DNA from 3 places in the Streptomyces sp. NPDC107528 genome. Region 1 is predicted to be linked to each of the others. Evidence: riboswitches for the same ligand, from Rfam matches in the RefSeq annotation. Region 1 holds a riboswitch; each other region holds the start of a gene.
The links. A riboswitch is a leader RNA that binds a small molecule or an ion and turns the genes downstream of it on or off. The one in region 1 is predicted to bind cyclic di-AMP.

Region 1 (6,169 bases):
CGTGAGCCATGACCCGACCGTCAGCCCGCTATGTACTGCCCGAGTTCACCGAGCGCACGAGTTCAGGCACCAGGACGCAGGATCCGTACTCGAAGCTGCTGGAGGAGCGGATCGTCTTTCTCGGCACGCAGATCGACGACATCTCGGCGAACGACGTGATGGCCCAGTTCATGTATCTGGAGCACAAGGACCCCGACCAGGACATCTCGCTGTACATCAATTCACCCGGCGGCTCGTTCAGCTCGATGTCGGCGATCTACGACACGATGCAGTACGTCACCTGCGACGTGGAGACGATCTGCCTGGGCCAGGCCGGCGCGTCCGGCGCGGTGCTGCTCGCCGCGGGCACGCCGGGGAAGCGGTTCGCCCTGCCCGGGGCCCGGGTGGTGATCCATCAGCCGGGGCTGCCCGAGCCGGTCGAGGGCCAGGCCAGCGATCTGGCCATCCAGGCCGACGAACTGACGAGGATTCGGGCCCGCCTGGAGGAGATGCTCGCCCGGCACACCGGGCGCAGCCGCGAGCAGGTGTCCAAGGACATCGAGCGGGACAAGATCCTGAACGCCCAGGAGGCGCTGGAGTACGGACTGGTGGACCGGATCATCCCCAGCCGCAAGGCGACCCTCGCGCCACCCACGGGGCGGTGATCGGCCGGTGCTGCCACCCGAGTTGCCGCCGCTGCCCGCGCTGACCCGTGCGGAGGGCGAGTTGATCGACCGTTATCTCGATGTGGTGGACCTGCTCGGCCGGATCAACCCGGCGCAGGACGGCGACACCTACCGCGGACTGCGTGCCGCCCAGGCGCTCGTCCGCAGAGCGGCCGAGCTGCGGGACGCGCTGGCGCTGATGCACCAGCGGGGCGAGACGGAGCTGCACGCTCCCACGCTCGCGCGTGCGCTGCGCGTGCTGGACGGGGAGCGCCGCACGGCTCGCGTCACGCTGCCGCCGCGCTCCGACAGTTGACGACGTGTACAGGACGGTCCCGGACGTCTCGATCCCACTGACGAGGCGTCCGGACCAAGGCTGAAACGGACCAAACGGCGTACCCCCTTTCGGCGTATCCGTGGCTCCTTTTGCGGGCCCGTCAGGGTTGCGCATCGGGCATGAGTCCAAGGCGGAACAAGGCGCTCCATCGCTGGTCCGGGACGCCTTCACCCTCTGGACACCCTCTCGAACACACGGGTACCCACCCGAACGGGTGAGTGGTGACTAACACCACAAATCACCGGTTCCGCTGGGTATTTCGCTCATCCGTGCACCAAGATCCCTGTCTGACGACAAGCCCCCGCCGCAGCGGCGGGGCGGTCCGGGCGGACGCCGAGTCCTGCCGCCGCCTGGATGACCGGTCGACAGGAGTGGATCGGCAGGAGTGGAGGACCCGAGCAAGACGGGTCGCCGGAGCGGACGTTCGTTCGATCCGAGCAGCCCTTGGGGTGAAGCCGCAGCAATGCGGCCGGGCAACTTCGCCAGCCCGAATCCGACAGGTCATCCTTCACAGGCGGCTGACGAAGGGTTGCGCATGACTGCGCTCAATCGTGTCCCGTCGCTCATGGCCCGGGCCGGTACGGCCTCGGCTCTCACCATCGCCGCGGTGGGCGGCTCGATAATGGCGCCCGGCTTCACGTCCGAAGCGGAGGCAGCCACACCGGCGACGAAGGCACTTCAGATCGCGGCCTCCAAGAAGGGCTCCCCGTACAGGTGGGGCGCCACGGGGCCGAACCGGTTCGACTGCTCCGGGCTGACGCTCTACTCGTTCAAGAAGGCGGGCAAGAAGCTGCCCCGTACGGCGGCCCAGCAGTACAACAAGACCCGCCACATCTCCGCCAAGAGCCGCAAGGCCGGAGACCTGGTGTTCTTCCACTCGGGGTCGTACGTCTACCACGTCGGCATCTACGCCGGGAAGGGAAAGATCTGGCACTCCCCCAAGAGCGGGGACGTGGTAAGGCTGCAGAAGATCTGGACCAGGAGCGTCTGGTACGGCCGGGTCAAGTGACCCACCCGGGGGTGATGGCGGCGGCCTGACACGCCGTCATCGCCCTCGGGGCACGAGAAGGGCCGTCAGACGGCCATCAGCGGCCCGGCGAGGAGCCCGACGCCGAAGGCCGTCAGCGCGACGCCGGTGACGGTCGTGACCGCCCGGGCGGCGCGCGGCCGGCGCAGCCACCGCCCGAGCCGGTCCACCAGCAGGGCGACCACCTGGAACCACACCAGTGCGATCGCGAGCACGATCAGTGCGAGCAGCAGCGTCCGGGGCAGCGCGGGAGCGCCCGCGGGCACGAACTGGGGCAGCACGCTGAGGAAGGTCAGGGACGCCTTCGGGTTGAGGGCGTTGGTGACGAAGCCCTGCCGCAGCGGTCGCCCGGTGGAGTCCTCGCCCGTGTCCGCCACTTCACTGCGCCGCTGCCGCAGGGTCTGGACGCCCAGATACAACACATAGACCCCGCCGACCACTTGGAGCGCGCGGAACAGCGCCGGTACGGCGGCCAGGACCGCGGCGACCCCCAGCACGGCCAGCGTCACATGCACCAGCAGCCCGGCCCCGATCCCGAGCGCGCACGCGATACCGGCCCGGCGGGAGACGAGGGCGTTGCGCACGACGACCGTGAAGTCGGCGCCGGGCATGGCGACGAGGCCGGCGGAAACCCCGGCGAAGGCGATGAGCTGAGCGTCCATGGCACCCAGCGTGCCGCGGGGAAGCCTTCAGCAGGTATGTCGAATATCCTGGGTCTGCCTAAAGCATTGCTTTAGGCAGACAGGCTTGGACGGACGAGGAGCCCGGCATGTAAGACCCGACCAGGCTCGCCGCCCTGGTGGCGGTCGCCGAGGCGGGCTCGATCACCCGGGCGGCGGAGCGGCTCGGCTACACCACACCTGCGCTCTCCCAGCAGCTGGCCAAGCTGGAGCGCGAGGCGGGCACCGCCCTTCTGGTACGGCATCACCGCGGGGCGCGGCTGACGGGTGCGGGCGAGCTGCTGGTGGCGCGGGCGCGGCGAGTACTCGACGAGCTGGAGCGGGCCCGGCACGAGCTGGCCCGGCTGACCGGCCTGTCGGGCGGCACGCTCCGGCTCGGCACCTTCCAGACCGCGGGCATCCATCTGCTGCCGCCGGCCCTCAGCGCCTTCCGGCGGGCCCATCCGGACGTGGAGCTGACGGTCGCCGACTACGAACCGTCGGCGGGTGTCGCCGCCGTGGCGGCCGGGGAGGTGGATCTGGCGCTGACGCACGCGTATGAGCCGGGCGACCCGATTCCGCTCGCGTCCTCGGTCCGCGTCGAGCCGATCCTCGTCGAGGAACTGGTCCTGGTGTCCGCTCCGGGCCACGCCCTCACCACCGGGACCGCACGGCTGCCGCTGGCCGAGCTCGCCGGGCAGCCGCTGATCAGCATGGCGCCGGACGCTCCGGCCCGGCGAGGGGTGGAGGCGGTGCTGGCCCGGGCGGGGGCCTGGCCCTCGGTGCTGGTGCCGACGCCGGGCTATCTCCTGGTGTGCGCGCTGGCCAGTGCGGGGCTCGGGGTCGCGGTCGTACCGGAGATGGTGGCGCGTACGTCGGTCACGCCGGTCGGGGTGCGCGCGCTGGAGGGCGCTGAGCTGCGCCGTACGATCTCGGTCGCCTTCCGGAGCGAGGAGGCGGCCCCGGCCGCGGATGCCTTCCGGGCTCTGCTGCGCGGCTCGTTCGGCCGGTCACGGCAGACCTGAGGGGCGGGCCTGCGGCTACGGTTCCTGGGGCCCTGCAGTCGGCACGGGTTCCGCGGGCACCGTCCACGGCAGTTCGATGGAGATGGTCTTGCCGCCCTCGCGGGTCGGGCGCACTCTCAGCTTGCCGCCGCATTCCGCGGTCAGCCAGCGGATGATGACCAGGCCACGGCCGTTGTCCTGCTGGACGGCTGCGGGCAGCCGCTTGGGGAAGCGCGGGTGGCTGTCGGTGACCCCGATGCGCAGGTGTTCGTCACGGTCGAGCACGAGGTCCACCGTGAAGGTGGGTGACTGGCCGAGGGTGTGCTGTACGGCGTTGGTGGTGAGTTCGGAGACGATCAGGCGGATGGTGTCGGCCACTTCCGTGTCCGGTGGCAGTCCCCACTCCGCAAGGGTGGTGACCACATAGGTCCGGGCCGCGGAGACCGAGGCGGGATCGCTCGGCAGAGTGACGGATGCTTCCAAATGGTCTGCCATGGCGATGTCGTCCCTTTCCCAACGGGACCGCAGTCCGACACAGAGCGGAGGGTTCGAGTACGGTCCCGGACTGGTGCTTCGTCGCCAGACTGCCATTACCAGGGCCGTCACGGTGCCGATCCCCCGAGATATGCATATATCTGTCGCTCGAAGCGGTGAACTCTGCGACGGCAGACCGTATTTGGACGGCTCGGTTGGAGTAAGGAGTTACGCATGCAGCACGGTCCCGCGGTGCGCCGCCGGAAACTGGGCGCGGAACTGCGTGCGTTGCGCACCGGGGCCGGGCTCACCAGTGGTGAGGCGGCCCGGCTGGTGGGCTGGCACCAGTCCAAGGTGAGCCGGATCGAGACGGGCGCCAGCGGGGTGAAACCGGCCGATGTGCGGTTACTGCTCGACGTCTACGGCGTACAGGATGCCCAACTACGCCAGTTGATGCTGGCGTTGGCGGGCTCCGACGAGGGTGACGGCCGGGATCACTGGTGGCACGCGTACCGCGGAGTGCTGCCGACGACGTACCGCGACTTCATCAGCCTGGAGTCCCAGGCGAGCGCGATGCGCACGCTGGAGACCTCCGTGGTGCCCGGGCTGCTGCAGACGCCCGAGTACGCCCGCGCGGTGACCCGGGCGGCGGTGGGCGGGCTCGACGACGACGCCGACGAACGTCTGGACGCGCTGGTCGCGGTCCGTCTGGCCAGGCAGGACGTGCTGCGCGCCGAGCCGCCGCTGGAGCTGAGCGCGGTGCTGGACGAGGCGGTACTGCGCCGGGAGATCGGCGGGCCCGAGGTGATGGAGCGGCAGCTGAGGCGACTGGTGGAGGCGGCGCGACTGCCGCAAGTCCGGCTGCAGGTCCTGCCGTTCGCGGCCGGCGAGCATATCGGCATCACCGGGCCTTTCGTTATCTTCTCATTTTCGCGCACTTCTGATCTGGATGTGGTTGTTCTCGACCACTTGACGAGTAGCCTCTACCTCGAACGGAAAGAAGACCTCCAGGCCTACACGGAGGCCTTCAACGCCCTTCGGATCCACGCCCTTTCGCCCGAGGAATCGATGGATTACATCGCCGCACTGGCTGGCGGCGCGTAAGGAGGCACCATGACCACCCTGCCTCGGAAGGTGAGTTCAAGCACCGAACTACCTGGTGCACGGTGGCTGCGCAGCAGCTACAGCACCGGAGCCAACAACTGCGTCGAGACGGCGCGGCCGCACTCGGGTCCCTGGACCGGGCTGCTCGCCGTGCGCGACTCCAAGGACCCGGCCGGACCCGCGCTGCTCTTCTCCCCCGAGAGCTGGGCGGGCTTCACGGCGGCGCTCCAGTCCTGACAGTTTCCCGATCAGCCTGACCGATTCCGATCATTTCTGATCGGTGCCGCCGGGCGCGACGGCAGGGCCGTGTCACGCCGACTCATGGTCGTGTCTCGCCGATGACCCGTACAGCGCGTTCGATCTGCCCCTCGGAGAGGTCCGCGCGGGCGGTCAGCCTCAGCCGTGAGATGCCGTCGGGGACGGAAGGAGGTCGGAAGCAGCCCACGGCCAGGCCCGCCGCACGGCACTCGGCCGCCCAGCGCACGGCCTCCTCCGGGGACGGCGCGCGCACGGAGACGACCGCCGCGTCCGGCCGTACGGCTTGATGGCCCGCCGCGGTCAGGCGTGCGTGCAGTTCGCTCGCCACCTCGCGGGCCCGTGCCGCGCGCTCCGGCTCGCGGCGCAGCAGTCTCAGTGCCGCCAGGGCCGCGCCTGCCGCCGCGGGGGCGAGGCCCGTGTCGAAGATGAAGGTCCGGGCCGCGTTGACCAGGTGGTCGATCACCCGGGCGGGGCCGAGCACGGCGCCGCCCTGACTGCCGAGCGACTTGGACAGCGTGACCGTGACGACGACGTCGTCGGCGCCCGCGAGCCCCGCCGCGTGCGGGGCCCCGCGGCCGCCGGCCCCGAGCACGCCCAGGCCGTGGGCGTCGTCGACGACCAGCCCGGCGCCGTGGTCCCGGCAGGCCTCGGCGAACCGGGCC
Region 2 (6,169 bases), on a different contig from region 1:
GTTCCGAGCGGGAGACGCGGCGGCCGGCGTCGATCTGGGCGTAGGTCGTGCGGGGGAGGGAGAGGCCCGCAGAGCGGTACGCGGCCTGGGTGAGGCCGGAGCAGTCGAAGGCGTTGGGGCCGGTCGCGCCCCAGACGTAGGGGCTGCCCAGTTTTGAGTACGCGTACGAAATGGCTGACGCGGCACGGGCGTTGGGTGCCTGTGCCGTGGCCGAGCCGGGAGCGGTCAGGGCGTCTCGGGAGCCTGTCGAGGAGCGGGCCGCGCGGTCGGTGGAGCCGCTCCCGCTCTGGAGGCGGGCGCGCTCCTCGGCGGTCAGTTGGGTGAGCAGAGTGCGGGCGGCGTCCAGCTTGTCGGTGATCGTTTTCCGGTGCCCTTGCAGTTCCGCCTGGCGGGACTGCAAGGAGGTCAGCTCGACGCGCGCGGCGCCGCGTAGCTGCTCGATCTCGCGTAGTTGCCTGCGGACGCTCGCGACGGATGCCGCCTGACGATTGCCGGCGCGTTCGGCGAACTCCGCGCCGTCGAGGTAGCGGTCGGGATCGTTGGAGAGCGCGAGTTGGAGTGCAGGGTCGACGCCGCCGTCGCGGTACTGCGCCGCGGCCATCGAACCAAGCGCTTCGCGCGCCGAGTTGAGCTTCTCGGTCTTGCGGGCTGCCTCGTCCTGGAGCGACCTGATCCGCCGCTCGGCGGCATCCGCCTTCTCCTTCGCGCCGTTGTACTTCTCGGTCGCGACCTCCGCCTCGTGGTACAGCTTGTCCACCTTCGCCTTGACCTGGGCCGGTGTCAGCTGCGGTTCGGCGTGACCGGTCCCGTCGAAGCCCGTCGCCGTCGCCGCGCCCGCCAGGGCGATCGTCCAGGCCGTGCGGGCCGTACTGCCGCCGACCGAGCGCTGACGGGGCTTTCGGTGCGCTGCCACGTGGACTGCACGTCCTTTCGTACGACCGCCTCGTCCCGCACGTCCGCCACGACAGCCTGGGGAGCGGACGGACGACTGCCCGCGGGCGGATGACGCGTCCGGCGACGGCCCACACAGGGGGAGCGGGCCGCCGCCGGACCTTTCTCGGCGGTGGTGTCCGACTGCCGCCCCTGGCCCGGGCGGCGGTGGGGAGCCGGTCACCTGGTGGAGGACGCTAAACCTGCGTGTGTCGGGGTGGTAACGCGTTGTGCGGAAGTGCCGGGAGCGGATCGTTGGGTGACCGTAAGTGAGCGTGATCGCAGGATGAGGGCGTCTTGTTCACGCTGTGTGCTGACCGATGTGGCGGAATGGGAGGCGGGTGGGGGCTGCGGAGTGCTATGGGGCGCATATATGCAAGGCCGGGGCGGTGGTGGGTGCCTTGACGGGGCTGATTAGGCTCCGGCCCCATGGACGTACTCATCCACCTTTTCGTCGGTCTGCACATCATCGGTATCGCCGCGTTGCTGGGTGGTTTCTTCACCCAGATGAAGGCGATGGGCCAGGGCACCGCCCGGTTCGTGCCCGCGATGCTGCACGGCGCGCTGACCATGCTGGTCACCGGCGTCATCCTCGTCGGCCTCAACCAGGCGGACGATCAGTCCGTCAACAACATCAAGATCGGCGTGAAGCTGGCGCTGCTGATCGTGATCCTCGGGCTGGTGTATGTGAAGCGGGACGAGGAGACGGTGGACAAGCGGCTCTTCGGGTTGGTGGGGCTGCTGACCACGGTGAACGTCTTCATCGCCGTTCTGTGGACATGACCGCGGTGTAGCTCAGTACTGCGCCTGCCGTGACCGCCAGCCAAGCCGCGACGGCGATCCACAGCAGCGCCTCGCCGGGGGTCTTGAGCCACGACACGTCCACTGCGGTGGCGACGGAGAGGGCCGCCGCGGCCGTCATGCCCATGGGGAACACGGTTGCCCAGCGGCGTACGTCGTAGCGCGGCCGTGGCCAGGCGATCTCGGCGAGAAGCAGGACGGCGTACCAGGCCAGGTCCAGGACGAGCAGGGCGACGGTCACCGTGCGCAGGACGTCGGTGTCGTCCTCGTTCCAGAGGTACAGGCCGGGGCTGTCGGCCGACATGAGCTTCGAGCCGGCGAGCGCGGAGATGGCGAGGGCGCCGCCCGCCACCCAGTGGTCGCCGGCGCCCCTGGCCACCTGCCGCAGGTCGAAGCGGGTCAGCGCCATGACGTAGAGCACCAGGCCGAGCCAGAACAGGACGAGGGCCGTGTGGGCGAGCCATGCCGTGGACTCGGTCGCGGCGAGGGTTGCGGCCAGGACGGCGAGGCCCTGCGTGGCCACGCAGCCGAGGAAGACCGCGCCGGGCATGCGGGGGTGCCAGCGCAGTACCACGGCGATGAGGAGGCCCGGCCAGAGCAGGGCCGCCAGGGCCAGTAGGGCCTTGGCGAGGGGTTGCCAGCCGAGGGTGGCGAAGCGGGTGCCGAGAACCGTCGTCGCGGCGATGGCGGTGAGGGCGGCGGGGGTGGCTGCCTCTTTCAGCCACCTGGCGCGGTCCCAGAGGAGCCTTGCGGTGAAGCCGCCCGCGAGAGCCAGCCAGGCTACGCAGGCGAGGGCCAGGGCGATTCGGGACAGGGTTTCGTAGCCGGTCTGGTGAAGGGCGACCGACAGGATGCCGGTTGCCATGACGGCGGCGCCGGCTGTGGGGGGACTCTGCGACCACCAGGTGTGGAGGGGGGATGCGGGGGTGGTCGTGGGGGCGGGCATGGGGTCGATGCTAGGGAGTGGGGGGTGCGGGGCGGGTGGGGGCACGCGCGCGTGTGGGGTGAAATGCACGTCTGCCGCGCGACGGTTGAGCGACGGGTCCCTGTGGCGGCCCGCTCGGGTGAGTGGCGTTCGGGAAGCGCCTTCGGGTGTGGGGTGGGTCGGGGCCGTGCCGCCGTGCGCGGGTGCGTTTGCCGCACCACTACGCGCGCGTGGCGGAGGATGTGCGCCACGCGCGCGTGTGTTCGTCAGGCCGGGCGGACCACGCTGTGGATCGACGACTCTCCGTCGTAGTAGATCGACTCCTCGCGGACGTACGCGCCGGGCTTCGGGGCGTGGATCATCATGCCGTTGCCGATGTAGAGGCCTACGTGCGTGATGTCGTCGTAGAAGAAGACCAGGTCGCCGGGCTTGGCGCTGGAGAGGGAGACCGTGGTGCCGGCGTTGACCTGGTCGTAGGTGACGCGGGGGATGTCCACGCCTGCGGCCTTCCAGGCGCCCTGGGTGAGGCCGGAGCAGTCGTAGGAGTCGGGGCCGGTGGCGCCCCAGACGTACGGCTTGCCCACCTGGGAGCGGGCGAAGGCCAGGGCCTTCTCGGCCTTGGTGGCGTACGAGGAGTCCGACGCTGACGAGTCGGAGGAGGACGAGTCGGACGAGGAGTCGTCGCTCTCCTGCTGCTGCGCCGCCTCCTGGCGCCGACGCTCGGCCGCCTCTTGCTGCCGGGCCAGTTCCGCCGCCTTGCGGGCTGCCTCCTCCTGCTTGCGCTTCTCGATCGCGGCGAGGCGGGCCTTCTCCTCCGCCGTCAGCTTCGAGAGCAGTTCGCGTGCGTCGGCGAGCTTCTTCTGGACGGTGGACTTGGCCGTCTGGAGGTCGTTCTGCGACTCGGTGAGCGTTTCGAGGCTCTGGGTGGCCTCCTTGCGCTTTTTCATCGTCGCGGACTGCTGGGTGAAGTAGTCGTCGACCGATTCCTTCTGACGGCCCGTCATGCGGTCCATCAGCTGGGTCTGGTCGAAGTAGTCCTGCGGGGTGTCCGCCAGGAGGAAGGTCGCCGTGTCGGGGGCCGAGGTGCCCGTGCGGTACTGGGCGGCTGCGTTGCGGCCGAGTTCCTCGCGCGCGTCGTTGAGCTTCTGGGTGCGCTGGGCGACGTCGTCGAGGAGGGTGTCGACGCGCTTGCGCTGCTTTGCGGTCTTCTCTTTGGCCGCGTTGTACTTCTCGGTCGCCGACTCCGCCTGGCGGTAGAGGTCGTCGACCTTCTTCTCGACCTCCTCGAGGCTCGGTTTGTCGTCCGTCGAGGGGCTCGCGTTGGCCGTCTGGGACAGCAGGGCGACGGAGGTGAGGGCCGCCGTGGCGAGGGCGGGGGTCCGTATGCCTGCTACGCGCGTTCCAGCGGGACGCGACTTGCGGTGCGACGCCAAGGGAGGCGACTCCTTCCATGCTCCGCCTACCGAGTTAGCTGTCGGGTTCGGGCGGATGGTTCGGAAGGGTTGCCCTACGGCCGCTCCCCGGGCGGGAGTCGGGCCGATTCACCCCAAGTTCGGTGGGTCCCCGGCTCCGGGTGCACGGCGGCGCTCCGGACTCGGCGGAGGCCGTGCGGCCCGGCGTCGTTCGCCGGTGGGGGTCGTACGGCCTGTCCGGCACGGTAGCCAACTCGTGTGGCCCCTGTGAAGGTTGATGTTCGATATGCCCGATACATTTTCGTGACCTTGGCGATGTGTGTCGGGGATCGCGGTCGATGCGTATGGGTTGGTGGTCAGTTGCATGCGTTTTGGGCTTTGGGGGCATATCGGCTGACTTGGATCGGTTGGCTTCGGGGCGTTGCGGATCGTAATGGGGTGGTTGTGGAGGGTGAGGGGGGTGTCCGGGGTGCGTGGGTTCTGAAGATCGGTGAGTGCTGAAACAGGTGATGTTCTCGGGGCGGCGGCGGGCTGTCAGTGGGGCGCCCTAGACTCGGAGAGCGATGAGCAGCCTCTTTGACGACAGCTTCCTGGCGGACCTCCAGGCCCCGCGGGCCCATGCGGACGAGCATCCGCCGCCGCCCGAGGACGAACACGCTCCGGAGCCGGTTCCGGACGATCTGTTCGGCGGGAAGTTCGACGTGCCGCCGGACCGGGACGACTACTACCGCGACGGCGCCCCGCGCCCGGCCCTGGATGCGGCAGCGCTGCTGGAGGGGCTGAACGAGAACCAGCGTGCGGCCGTCGTCCACTCCGGCGGCCCGCTGCTCATCGTGGCCGGTGCCGGGTCGGGCAAGACGCGTGTGCTCACCCATCGCATCGCGTACCTGCTGGCCGAGCGGAATGTGCATCCGGGGCAGATCCTCGCGATCACCTTCACCAACAAGGCCGCGGGTGAGATGAAGGAGCGCGTCGAGCAGCTCGTCGGCCCGCGCGCGAACGCGATGTGGGTGATGACCTTCCACAGCGCGTGCGTGCGCATCCTGCGGCGTGAGAGCAAGAAGCTCGGGTTCACTTCGTCCTTCTCGATCTACGACGCCGCCGACAGCAAGCGGCTGATGGCGCTCGTGTGTCGTGATCTGGATCTCGACCCCAAGCGGTTTCCGCCCAAGTCGTTCAGCGCCAAGATCAGCAATCTGAAGAACGAGCTGATCGACGAGGAGGACTTCGCCGCCCAGGCGACGGACGGCTTCGAGAAGACCCTCGCGCAGGCGTATGCCTTGTACCAGTCGCGGTTGCGGGAGGCCAACGCCCTCGACTTCGACGACCTGATCATGACGACGGTCAATCTGCTGCGCGCCTTCCCGGACGTCGCCGAGCACTACCGCCGGCGGTTCCGGCATGTACTGGTCGATGAGTACCAGGACACCAACCACGCGCAGTACGCGCTGGTGCGCGAGCTCGTCGGTACCAGTGAGCACCCCGTCGACGTGCCGCCGAGCGAGGCCGACATCCCGCCCGCCGAGCTGTGCGTGGTGGGTGACGCCGACCAGTCGATCTACGCCTTCCGGGGCGCCACCATCCGCAACATCCTCCAGTTCGAGGAGGACTACCCGGACGCGACGACCATCCTGCTGGAGCAGAACTACCGTTCCAGCCAGACGATCCTGACCGCCGCCAACGCGGTCATCGAGCGCAACGAGTCCCGGCGCCCCAAGAACCTGTGGACCAACGCGGGCGCGGGCGCGCGCATCACCGGCTACGTCGCGGACACCGAGCACGACGAGGCGCAGTTCGTCGCCGAGGAGATAGACCGACTGACGGACGCGGGCGATGCGAAGGCCGGTGACGTCGCCGTCTTCTACCGGACGAACGCCCAGTCCCGTGTCTTCGAAGAGATCTTCATCCGCGTCGGCCTGCCCTACAAGGTCGTCGGCGGGGTTCGGTTCTACGAGCGCAAGGAGGTCCGGGACGTCCTGGCCTACCTGCGCGTGCTGGCCAACCCCGAGGACTCGGTACCGCTGCGGCGGATCCTTAACGTCCCCAAGCGGGGCATCGGCGATCGTGCCGAGGCGATGATCGACGCGCTTGCACAGCGGGA
Region 3 (6,169 bases), on a different contig from region 1:
CTCCGAGGGCCTCGAGGAGCTGCCCGAGACGGTCTGACGGACCTGAGCGGGACCTCCCACAGCAAGCGGTGAAGCCGCGCTCGCCTTTCCGGCGGGCGCGGCTTCACTGTTTTCGGCACTGGGTTCGTGTTTTCGAGCAGGCGCTCCCACTTTCGAGGCGGGCGGGCCCGAGAATTACCTGCACATCCGAAAATGGGCAGCGAGAATTCGCCGCCTCCGAATATCTCCTCTTTGTATACGGCGCCCGTGTTAATGCCGCAGGCTCGGCATGTTTACGGGATGTTGCGAATTCCTCACACGCTCCGTGCGATCACGGCGGGAGCCGAAGCGCAGCCGGTGCGCGGAGATCGAGCGCTCGGTGTGCAGCGCCGTGATCGCGCGGGCGCGCTCGCCGTCGCCGCGCGCCACCGCGTCCACGATCGCGCCGTGCTCGGTCCAGGACTCCACGGGGTCGGCCGGCGCCTCGACGGCGTACATCCAGGCGATCTTGTGGCGCAGCTGGGTCAGCATCGAGGTCAGGGCGGGGCTGCCGGAGGCCTGGGCCAGCGTCTCGTGGAACCAGCCGCCCAGGGAGCGCAGATCCTCGCTGTTTCCCCGCCTGGCCCGCTCCTGGCCCAGCCTGACCAGGCCGCGCAGGACCTTCAGATGGGCCTCGGTGCGCCGCTGGGCGGCCCGGGAGGCGCCGAGCGGCTCCAGGAGGGTGCGCATCTCCAGCAGGTCGGCGGCCTCCTGCTCGCTCGGTTCGGCAACGCACGCGCCCGCGTGCCGCCGGGTCACCACGAAGCCCTCCGCCTCCAGGGTGCGCAGGGCCTCGCGCACGGGGACTCGGGAGACGCCGTAGCGGCGGGCGAGGAGTTCTTCGGTGAGCCTGCCACCGCGCGCGTGGACCCCGGCGACGATGTCGTCCCGGATCGCGGTGCATACCGAGTGCGCCGGAATACGCATGACCGACCTCCGCCTTAATCCCCGTGAAACGTCGACGAATGACGTGTGTTCAGTGACTCTATTGCAACCGGCCGGAATTTCCGACGGCGGGCCGGAATCCATGGATATTTTTTGGACAGCGGGCCGTTCGAAACGCCGAAAGCCCCGGCTCGGGGAGCCGGGGCTTTCGGAAGACGCGGTGTGAGCGTCAGAGGTGGGGCGTCAGAGGTTCACGCCGTGCGAGCGCAGGTAGGCGACGGGGTCGATGTCGGAGCCGTACTCCTGCGTCGTGCGGGCCTCGAAGTGCAGGTGCGGCCCGGTGACGTTGCCGGTGGCGCCGGACAGGCCGATCTGCTGACCGGGGGTGACGGTCTGCCCCACCGAGACGGCTATGGACGACATGTGGCCGTACTGGGTGTAGGTGCCGTCGTTCATCTTGATCACGACCTGGTTGCCGTACGACCCGTCCCAGCCGGCCTCCACGACGGTGCCGGAGGCCACCGAGTGGACCGAGGTGCCGCTGGCGGCATGGAAGTCGACGCCGGTGTGGCTGCCGGAGGACCAGAGGGCGCCGCCGGTCTTGTAGCCCGTGGAGACGTACGAGCCGGAGATCGGGGCGACGTAGGACAGCAGGCGCTTGCGCTCGGCCTCGCGGGCGGCGCGCTCCTTGGCCTCGCGCTCCTTCTTCGCCTTCGCGGCCGCCTTCTTGCGGGCGGCCTCCTCGGCGGCCTTCTTGCGGGCCGCGGCCTCCTTGGCGGCCTGCTCCTGGGCGGCGGCCTGGGCGTCGATCTGGTCGGCGATCGAGTTCTCGACGGAGACGACCGGGATGAGGCCGGTCTGTTCGACGGCCGGTTCGGCGGCGAGCGCCGGGGCGGCCAGGGTGCCGATCACGCCGGTGGCGGTGAGTGCGGCGACGCCCGCGGCGCGGGCGGTGGTGCGTTCGAAGCGGCTGGGACGACGGTGCTTCCCCGCGGGACGCTTCCCGGTGGCGCAGGTGAACGCCATGAAGTGGCTGGTCCTTTCCTTCCTTCTCGCCTACCGGGTTAGCTGACGGGTTCGGAGCAGGAAGGTCTCCTACGGACCCCCTCGCGGCTGCGCGGGCGTCCGATTCACCCCAGGGACTTCATGGGTCCCCGGCTCCCCTGGCTCGCGCCGTACGGGGACTCGGCGATGGCTGTCCGGTGCCGCGGGCGCGGCGCAGTGCCTGACGGACAGCCCGGAAGACGCTAAACGGGGCATCTTTCAATCCCCAAACGGATCCTGCCTTTTGTAGTGCATCCCACAGGTCAGACAGGCAACCTCTCCCTCAATTCGGGCATAAAGGGGCCCTGGTGACTCTTCCGTCACCAGGGCCCCTACGCGTGCGGCCGTCTCCGGCGCCGCGCCAGTCCCCTACTCGGCCGCCACGACGCTGACTTCGCCGATGCCGAGGGCCTCGACGGGCTCCCGGATCTCGGCCGCGTCGCCGACGAGGATCGTCACCAGGCGGTCGACCGGGAAGGCGCTCACGGCCGCAGCGGTCGCCTCGACGGTGCCGGTGGCGGCGAGCTGCTGGTACAGCGTCGCCTGGAAGTCGTCGGGCAGGTTCTGCTCGACCTGGTCGGCCAGCGTGCTCGCCACGGCCGCGGCGGTCTCGTACTTCAGCGGCGCCACCCCGACGAGGTTCTGTACGGCGAAGTCCCGCTCGGCGTCGGTGAGTCCCCCGTCGGCGACACCGCGCAGGACCTTCCAGAGGTCGTCCAGGGCGGGACCGGTGTTCGGCGTGTCCACGGAGCCGCTGATGGCGAGCATCGCCGCTCCCGAGCCGTCCGGGGCGGAGCGCAGGACCTGCCCGAACGCGCGCACACCGTAGGTGTAGCCCTTCTCCTCGCGCAGGACCTTGTCCAGGCGGGAGGTGAGGGTGCCGCCCAGGCAGTACGTGCCGAGCACCTGCGCGGGCCAGACGCGGTCGTGCCGGTCGGGGCCCACGCGACCGATCAGCAGCTGCGTCTGGACGGCGCCGGGACGGTCCACGATGACGACGCGCCCGCTGTCGTCCGCGGTCACCGGCGGGACCGGCCGGGGCTGGGCCGGAGAGCCGGTCCAGGCGCCCAGGGTGTCACCGAGCAGGGCGTCGAGGTCGACGCCGGTGAGGTCGCCGACGACCACGACGGTGGACGTCGCCGGGCGCACATGCCGCTCGTAGAAGGCGCGTACGCCCGCGGAGTCGATGCCGGCGACCGTGTCCTCGGTGCCCTGGCGCGGGCGGGACATGCGCGAGGTCGCCGGGAACAGCTGCCTGGACAGCTCCTTGGCGGCGCGGCGCGAGGGGTTGGCCAGCTCGTGCGGGATCTCGTCGAGGCGGTTGCGCACCAGGCGCTCCACCTCGGTGTCCTCGAACCCGGGCGCCCTGAGCGCGTCGGCGAGCAGGCCGAGTGCCTTCGGCAGCCGGGAGACGGGCACCTCGAGGCTGACGCGGACGCCGGGGTGGTCGGCGTACGCGTCGAGCGTGGCGCCGCAGCGCTCCAGCTCGGCGGCGAACTCCTCGGCGGTGTGCTTGTCGGTGCCCTCCGAGAAGGCACGCGCCATGATCGTGGCGATGCCGTCCAGGCCCTTCGGCTCGGCCTCCAGCGGCGTGTCCAGGAGGACCTCGACGGCGACGACGCGCTGGCCGGGGCGGTGGCAGCGCAAGACCGTCAGGCCGTTGTCCAGCTTGCCGCGCTCCGGTGCCGGGAACGCCCAGGGCCGGGCCTGGCCCGCCTGGGGCTGCGGGTGGAACTCCATGCTGGCGAGCTCGGTCACTGCGCCGACTCCTCGTTCTCGTCGGTGGTCCCGGCGGGTGCGGCCCCGTCGGCGGCGGCTTCCAGGTCCTCGGCCTCGTCGGCGACCGGCTCGTACACCAGCACCGCGCGGTTGTCGGGACGCAGACGCGCCTGGGCGACCGCCTGGACCTCCTGAGCGGTGACGTCGAGGACGCGCTGCACGGCGGTGAAGGCGAGCTGCGGGTCGCCGAACAGGACGGCGTACCGGCACAGTTCGTCGGCGCGGCCCGCGACCGTGCCGAGCCGGTCCAGCCACTCGCGCTCCAGCTGGGCCTGCGCGCGCTCCATCTCCTCGGCGGTGGGGCCCTCCTGCGCGAAGCGGGCGAGCTCCTCGTCGACGGCCGCCTCGATGACCGGCACCTCGACGTCGCCGGACGTCTTCACGTCCAGCCAGCCCAGCGAGGGCGCCCCGGCCAGGCGCAGCAGGCCGAACCCGGCCGCCACGGCCGTACGGTCACGGCGTACGAGCCGGTTGTAGAGGCGGGAGGACTCGCCGCCGCCGAGGACGGTCAGCGCCAGGTCGGCCGCGTCGCACTCGCGCGTGCCGTCCGTCGGGAGCCGGTAGGCGGCCATCATCGCGCGCGCGGGCACGTTCTCCTCGACGACCTCGCGCAGCTGCTCGCCGATGGTGTCGGGCAGCGAGCCGTCGCGGGGGGCGGGCTTGCCGTCGTGGGACTCGATGGAGCCGAAGTACTTCTCGACCCAGGCGAGCGTCTGCGCCGGGTCGATGTCGCCGACGATCGACAGGACGGCGTTGTTGGGCGCGTAGTAGGTGCGGAAGAACGCGCGGGCGTCCTCCAGGCTGGCCGCGTCCAGGTCGGCCATCGAGCCGATCGGCGTGTGGTGGTAGGGGTGCCCGTCGGGGTACGACAGGGCGGTCAGCTTCTCGAACGCCGTGCCGTACGGGACGTTGTCGTAGCGCTGCCGGCGCTCGTTCTTGACGACGTCGCGCTGGTTCTCCAGGCCCTCCTCGTCGAGCGCCACCAGGAGGCTGCCCATGCGGTCGGCCTCCAGCCAGAGCGCGAGCTCCAGCTGGTGCGCGGGCATGGTCTCGAAGTAGTTGGTGCGCTCGAAGCTCGTGGTGCCGTTCGGCGAGCCGCCCGCACCCTGGACGAGCTCGAAGTGGCCCGTGCCCTTCACGCTGCTCGAGCCCTGGAACATCAGGTGCTCGAAGAGGTGGGCGAGTCCGGTACGGCCCTTGACCTCGTGGCGGGAGCCGACGTCGTACCAGAGGCAGACGGCGGCGACCGGCGTGAGGTGGTCCTCGGAGAGCACCACGCGCAGGCCGTTGGCCAGGCGGTGCTCCGTGGCGGTGAGGCCGCCGGATTGTGCCTCCGGTGTGGCCGTGTGACCCATGGGCAAGGTGTCCTTCCGGTCGCGTGCACTGCGTTGTGTCGAGCGGTTCGTGCTCCGTTCCTGCCACTGTATGCAGCGTCCGAAGGGTCGGCGAAGTTCCCGGTCGGAACGCCGTGCCGGTATGCGGGTGCGTCCGGGCCCGCGACGACACGCGCGACGGCCCTCAAGCACGGCTCGTCGTCCTGTCCCGCGGACCTGCCGAACGGGGCGGGCCCGGCACGCGCCGACCGTGTCCAGGGGGCTCAGGCGGGCCCGCACACCCTGCGACCTGGCACTGTGCCCGCCGATCACTCCGGCGGGTGAACGGTCTCGCGGCGCGCGCTTGCCTTCGGCCCGTCCGGTCGCAAGAACGGTCCCGGACAGTGATGTTCGCTTCTCGCCCCGCCCCTCTGTCGCGGTGGAGGCCCGGCGTCGGCGACACTTCTGCGATGCCGGGTCGGAGCCCAACATCGGGTCCTGGTCGGTGGTTGTCAGTGCCGCGGTCCACAATGGTCCGCGTCAGATCCGCAGACGCTCGAGCGACCAGAACCAGAGGAGCCGGCAGCGATGGCCCGCCGCAGCACGAAGAACCCGCCGCCCGAGGACTCGTACGAGGAGAAGATCCTCGACATCGACGTCGTCGACGAGATGCAGGGCTCCTTCCTCGAGTACGCGTACTCGGTCATCTACTCCCGCGCCCTGCCGGACGCCCGCGACGGCCTCAAGCCGGTGCACCGTCGCATCGTCTACCAGATGAACGAGATGGGCCTGCGCCCCGACCGCGGCTATGTGAAGTGCGCCCGCGTCATCGGCGAGGTCATGGGTAAGTTGCACCCGCACGGCGACGCGTCGATCTACGACGCCCTGGTGCGCATGGCCCAGCCCTTCTCGATGCGCGTCCCGCTGGTCGACGGCCACGGCAACTTCGGGTCCCTGGGCAACGACGACCCGCCGGCCGCCATGCGGTACACCGAGTGCCGGCAGGCCGATGCGACCAGCCTGATGACCGAGTCGATCGACGAGGACACGGTCAACTTCACGCCCAACTACGACGGCCAGGAGCGGGAGCCGGTGGCGCTGCCGGCCGCCTTCCCGAACCTCCTGGTCAA

Region 2: linked by a shared signal. The riboswitch ahead of ACZ7L5_RS38765 (C40 family peptidase) and the one ahead of ACZ7L5_RS34055 (C40 family peptidase) in region 1 are both predicted to bind cyclic di-AMP.
Region 3: linked by a shared signal. The riboswitch ahead of ACZ7L5_RS00445 (M23 family metallopeptidase) and the one ahead of ACZ7L5_RS34055 (C40 family peptidase) in region 1 are both predicted to bind cyclic di-AMP.

What each region holds. Positions count from the first base shown of each region.
Region 1 covers NZ_JBVKAV010000012.1:143,055-149,223, reverse strand. Annotated here, with positions in the region: gene ACZ7L5_RS34065 (ATP-dependent Clp protease proteolytic subunit) at 9-644, shown strand; gene ACZ7L5_RS34060 (hypothetical protein) at 652-960, shown strand; cyclic di-AMP (ydaO/yuaA leader) riboswitch at 1,319-1,513, shown strand; gene ACZ7L5_RS34055 (C40 family peptidase) at 1,517-1,990, shown strand; gene ACZ7L5_RS34050 (LysE family translocator) at 2,056-2,670, opposite strand; gene ACZ7L5_RS34045 (LysR family transcriptional regulator) at 2,805-3,692, shown strand; gene ACZ7L5_RS34040 (ATP-binding protein) at 3,708-4,166, opposite strand; gene ACZ7L5_RS34035 (helix-turn-helix domain-containing protein) at 4,380-5,249, shown strand; gene ACZ7L5_RS34030 (DUF397 domain-containing protein) at 5,259-5,486, shown strand; gene ACZ7L5_RS34025 (8-amino-7-oxononanoate synthase) at 5,569-6,169, opposite strand, start outside.
Region 2 covers NZ_JBVKAV010000015.1:87,484-93,652, forward strand. Annotated here, with positions in the region: gene ACZ7L5_RS38750 (C40 family peptidase) at 1-913, opposite strand, end outside; gene ACZ7L5_RS38755 (hypothetical protein) at 1,360-1,713, shown strand; gene ACZ7L5_RS38760 (tellurite resistance/C4-dicarboxylate transporter family protein) at 1,691-2,677, opposite strand; gene ACZ7L5_RS38765 (C40 family peptidase) at 2,923-4,089, opposite strand; cyclic di-AMP (ydaO/yuaA leader) riboswitch at 4,098-4,266, opposite strand; gene pcrA (DNA helicase PcrA) at 4,632-6,169, shown strand, end outside.
Region 3 covers NZ_JBVKAV010000001.1:110,471-116,639, reverse strand. Annotated here, with positions in the region: gene ACZ7L5_RS00455 (HPr family phosphocarrier protein) at 1-37, shown strand, start outside; gene ACZ7L5_RS00450 (GntR family transcriptional regulator) at 250-945, opposite strand; gene ACZ7L5_RS00445 (M23 family metallopeptidase) at 1,147-1,929, opposite strand; cyclic di-AMP (ydaO/yuaA leader) riboswitch at 1,943-2,104, opposite strand; gene ACZ7L5_RS00440 (M16 family metallopeptidase) at 2,317-3,705, opposite strand; gene ACZ7L5_RS00435 (M16 family metallopeptidase) at 3,702-5,081, opposite strand; gene ACZ7L5_RS00430 (DNA gyrase/topoisomerase IV subunit A) at 5,628-6,169, shown strand, end outside.